One region of the Lysinibacillus sp. NPDC093190 genome, then DNA from elsewhere that is predicted to be linked to it. Evidence: predicted binding sites of a transcription regulator. Region 1 holds the regulator's gene; the other holds the start of a gene.
What was found. The regulator LexA, encoded in region 1, represses DNA repair genes until DNA is damaged. The targets are predictions, from matches to a motif close to CGAACATATGTTCG.
Positions count from the first base shown of each region.

Region 1 (2,417 bases):
TAAAAACACGCTTCACTTCGTAGCCCTGTTCTTTAGCATAGCGTACTAACTCCTCCTCCTGACGTTCTAACGAGGAGCTTTGTGTCTCTTTTTCTGTACTCACACGGCAATAGACAACAGCCGATTGTTGTTTAGTTATCATTTTACATTTCTCGCAATTTCAATTGAATTTATAGGATTGGATTGGTCACCCACTACTGGAATCACTAGAGATTTTCCTGCAATAATTTGTACGTTCGATAATTCATTTTCTGTTTTCACAAGCTTAATCCATTCATCCGTTTTCATTTTACCACGGTATTGATCGGCTAACGACCATAAGCTATCACCATGTGCGATTTCAATTTCTGTGTACGTTACATCGCCTGGGTCTGTTATAAAAAGGTATGCTGCAAAAAGTAGACAAGCTCCTAATAAAGTTGTAATATGTGGATTTTTCTTTAACCAGTTCATGTTTAAAACTCCTTTTCGAGAATGTTTGTTCGGAATATATGTTCTCATATTAGTACGAACAAACGTTTTTGTCAAACACTTTTCGAACCTATGTTTGCTTAAGTGTTCGCATTCTGTTATACTACTAATAAGTAGAATGATTAGAAAAAAAGAGGTGAGCAATCATGAAAAAAGTTTCGAAAAGACAAGAGGCCATATTAGAGTTCATTAAAGAAGAAGTGCGCGCAAAGGGGTATCCACCTTCTGTACGTGAGATTGGTGAAGCAGTTGGACTTGCTTCAAGCTCAACAGTTCATGGACATTTGTCTCGTTTAGAGCAAAAAGGCTTGATTCGACGCGATCCAACTAAACCACGTGCCATTGAAATACTAGAGCCAGAGGATTCTATTCAAAAGCAACATGTTATACATGTCCCACTTGTTGGGAAGGTTACTGCAGGTTCTCCTATAACTGCTATTGAAAATATCGATGAATATTTCCCACTACCAGATACTTATGGTACTAGTGAAGATCAATTATTTATGCTAGAAATTATGGGTGAATCAATGATTGAAGCTGGTATTTTAGACGGAGATTTAGTTATTGTTAAACAAAAAGCAACAGCTGATAATGGTGATATTGTCGTAGCAATGACTGAAGAGGATGAAGCAACTGTAAAGCGTTTCTTCAAGGAAAAAAATCATTTCCGTTTACAACCTGAAAACTCAACAATGGAGCCAATTATCGTAGACCAAGTTTCTATTTTGGGGCAAGTTGTAGGTCTTTATCGTCGTGTACATTAAAAGTATCTCAATATTAAAATATAAAAAGAGGATTTTATGTTCACAGAGGAGCATATACCTCTTTTTCTTATCTTTTGAGTTCCATTTTATACACTAAAAAAGAACCCACTTTAAAATGGATTCTTACACTTAGCATTTACCCTTAATCTATGCTAATAAAGTTTTATGCCTCTACCTTAAATTTCAAACTTGCCTTTACAAATGCAGTAAATAGTTTCTTTGATACTTCATCTCCTGCAATAGCTAGCTCCTCAGGATGCCACTGTACCGCTAGACAAAATGGTAAATCTTCGTGTACTACCGCTTCAACGATACCATCACTTGATTTTGCTACCACTTCCAATTTTTCCGCTACTACATTTATTGCCTGATGGTGAAATGAATTCACAGCAATTTTTTCTTCCTCAATAATCGTTTTTAATAATGTATCAGGTGTTAGATTAACATAATGTGTAGTAACGCCTCGTGCCGCTTGTTGCACATGCTTTATTAATTTTCGACTATGGTACTCGCTTTCAATATCCTGATAGACTGTGCCTCCAAACGCAACATTTAGTATTTGAAGCCCTCGACAAATTCCGAGAATCGGCATTTGTCGAATATAGGCCGCGTTAATTAATGCAAGCTCTACTGTATCTCTTTCAGGATGAACCTTCCCTAATTTTGGTGTAGGTTCTGCATCAAAGAGGAATGGATGTACATCATAGCCACCCGATAGTAATAATCCATCCGTCAGCGATAAAATTTGCGCAACATCCTTTTCCACTCCGAGCGGAATTATAAGCGGAATACCACCAGCTTCAATTATACTTTTACTATAAGCGGCATTTAATCTTGAGGACAAATCATCCTCCGCAAAAGCCGTTATTCCGATAATTGGTTTCATCTTATCCCCTCCATGATCTACCAGATTCTCTCATTAACTACTTGTAAAAGCCTGCTTGGTGAAGACTATTAATCATTGAAGGATCCCTCCACTGATTAATTACCAAAACCCGAGGTACCAATCCATCAACGCATTCCCATAGAAATAGATAATAATAGCTGCTAGAGCAATAGACGGTCCGAATGGTATAGGTGTTTTTCTTCCCTGCCCGCGTACCTTTAACACAACTATCCCAACAATCATGCCAATCACGGCTGCTACAAATAGCGTCAGAATTGCATAAATTGTGCCGAGTA
Region 1 is NZ_JBNNVG010000001.1:380,707-383,123, reverse strand. It holds gene ACQKOF_RS01820 (YneB family resolvase-like protein) at 1-142, opposite strand, end outside; gene yneA (cell division suppressor protein YneA) at 139-453, opposite strand; gene lexA (transcriptional repressor LexA) at 618-1,235, shown strand; gene ACQKOF_RS01805 (gamma-glutamyl-gamma-aminobutyrate hydrolase family protein) at 1,399-2,121, opposite strand; gene ACQKOF_RS01800 (prepilin peptidase) at 2,221-2,417, opposite strand, start outside.

Region 2 (2,417 bases), on a different contig from region 1:
ACCAATGTTGATTGGTTCTTCACGTGTCATACCAAGAGAAAAGCCTTCGTGAAAAGGACTGGAACCACCATATCTAGCATAAAAACGAATAGTATCTCCGGATTCTACTTCCATCTCTTGTTTGAACCATTGTAGGGCTACATCTGTTAGTACGATATTCATTAGAATCTCCTCTTTCCGTTACAGCCATTTCACCTTTGGCTCGGTACCATTTTTAATGCGGGCAATATTTGCTCGGTGACGATACATGATAAAGGTAAATAAACATGCTACTAAAATACCTAACGCAAAATCACCTGTAACAAAATAATAAACGATTGAATAAATAAGTGCTACTAAAGCGGCAATCATGGAAGTTAAACTTACAATCTTCGTTAATTTTAATGTTACAATAAAAGCAATAAATAGTAAGATAAATAGAGGCCATGAATATCCTAAGAGAACCCCTGCTGATGTTGCCACCGCTTTCCCTCCACGGAAGCCTGCAAAGATAGGGAACATATGACCGATAACGGCTACTAGTCCAAGAATTAGCGAGTGAATGGAGACATCAGAGAATACAGGAAGAGCTACAAGTAATACAGCTGCTGTACCTTTTAAGACATCCATAATCGTTACGACTATTCCTGCTTTTTTTCCTAAAATACGAAATGTATTAGTCGCGCCTAAATTACCACTTCCATGTTCACGAATATCAGTTTTATAAAAAATTTTGCCTACCCATAATCCAGAAGGTATAGAGCCGATTAGATAAGCACATAAAATAATAAGTCCATTTAGCATATTTGGACTCCTTTCATTCATTGATTATTACTTGGTACTAATAATATGTATCAATAATTCTACACTTTTTCTCTATAATCTACAATGTCATGAAGGAGATTTCTTAGTGCATCTTGAATTCATTACAAAAGATAACTATTTTTCAAGGATTTTTATATGTATTTGAATGGAGGTTAGGCTTTTTGACATGATTCATGTAGTCAGCTTGAAAGCCCTTTCTAAAAATATAGGTAGAATGGCAATTTTGTCAATCACCCATTCCTTTGGTAGAATAGAAGTCTATCTTTAATTTCTAGAGTAAGCTAGTATGAATCTTCTTTAGACAGAAGAAACCCATTTATTACTATACCTGTATATTTTTCAGAGAATATTCAAATGCTTTTGAATGAAAGGTCAAAGCCTTCAGCGATTGGTATCGTTTTGAAAAAGAGTATGACCAGAAGTTAGCCATTTGTTGTTTTATTTATGCAACTAAAGTTTACTGCCCTGCGTCAAGGGAATGGAAGAGTTCTTAATACATATTAAAGCAACTATTGCAAACTTTTCTTCCAGTAAAATAGATCAAAACGCTGAAGCTGTGAGGAAATTTTAAAAATTTATTGGGCCTGCCACTAGATATTGTTAGGAAATGCTATTATGATTAGGAAGAGAACATAAATAGAACATGCGTTTGTTTTTTGGAGGGGAATTTTTTTGGCGAATAAACAGTCACCAAGCGTCTATAATGATGACGCCATTCAAGTATTAGAAGGATTAGAAGCGGTACGAAAACGACCCGGCATGTATATCGGTTCTACAGATGGCCGTGGACTTCATCACCTTGTATATGAAATCGTAGATAATGCGGTAGATGAAGCACTGGCTGGCTTTGGTTCTCATATCATTGTCAAGATTCATAAAGATCAAAGTATCAGCGTTCGAGACTTCGGCCGTGGGATGCCAACAGGTATGCATAAAATGGGGAAACCAACTCCCGAGATTATCTTTACGGTTTTACATGCTGGCGGTAAATTCGGACAGGGCGGTTATAAAACAAGCGGTGGCTTACACGGTGTAGGTTCTTCTGTTGTTAATGCTTTATCTACTTTTTTAGAAGTAACGATTCACCGCGACGGTAAAAAGTATCGTCAACGTTTTGAAAACGGTGGCCATCCTGTGACGACATTAGAAGAAATTGGACAAACAAAACAGACAGGAACACTTGTTCATTTTCTACCAGATGACACGATTTTCTCTGTAACAAAATACAATTATGATACGCTTGCAGAACGTTTACGTGAGTCAGCATTTTTATTAAAAGGCTTAAAAATTGAGTTAATCGATGAACGCGAGGAAGGCAAAAGTGATGTTTTCTTTTATGAGAACGGCATTGAAGCTTTCGTTGCGTATTTGAATGAGGAGAAAGATGTACTTCATCCAGTTAAGTATGTAGAAGGAATTCAAGACGAAATTGAAGTAGAATTCGCCTTCCAATACAACGATGGTTACTCAGAAACAATCCTTTCATTTGTTAACAATGTACGTACACGAGATGGTGGGACACATGAAACTGGTGCCAAGGCAGCGTTAACACGTGTGTTCAATGAATATGCACGAAAAATTGGTCTGTTAAAAGATAAAGATAAAAATCTCGA
Region 2 is NZ_JBNNVG010000004.1:24,727-27,143, forward strand. It holds gene ACQKOF_RS04795 (HesB/YadR/YfhF family protein) at 1-162, opposite strand, end outside; gene plsY (glycerol-3-phosphate 1-O-acyltransferase PlsY) at 181-783, opposite strand; gene parE (DNA topoisomerase IV subunit B) at 1,477-2,417, shown strand, end outside.
Region 2: parE (DNA topoisomerase IV subunit B) is a predicted target of LexA. The motif match lies at 1,443-1,456, and genes of this name have one in related genera.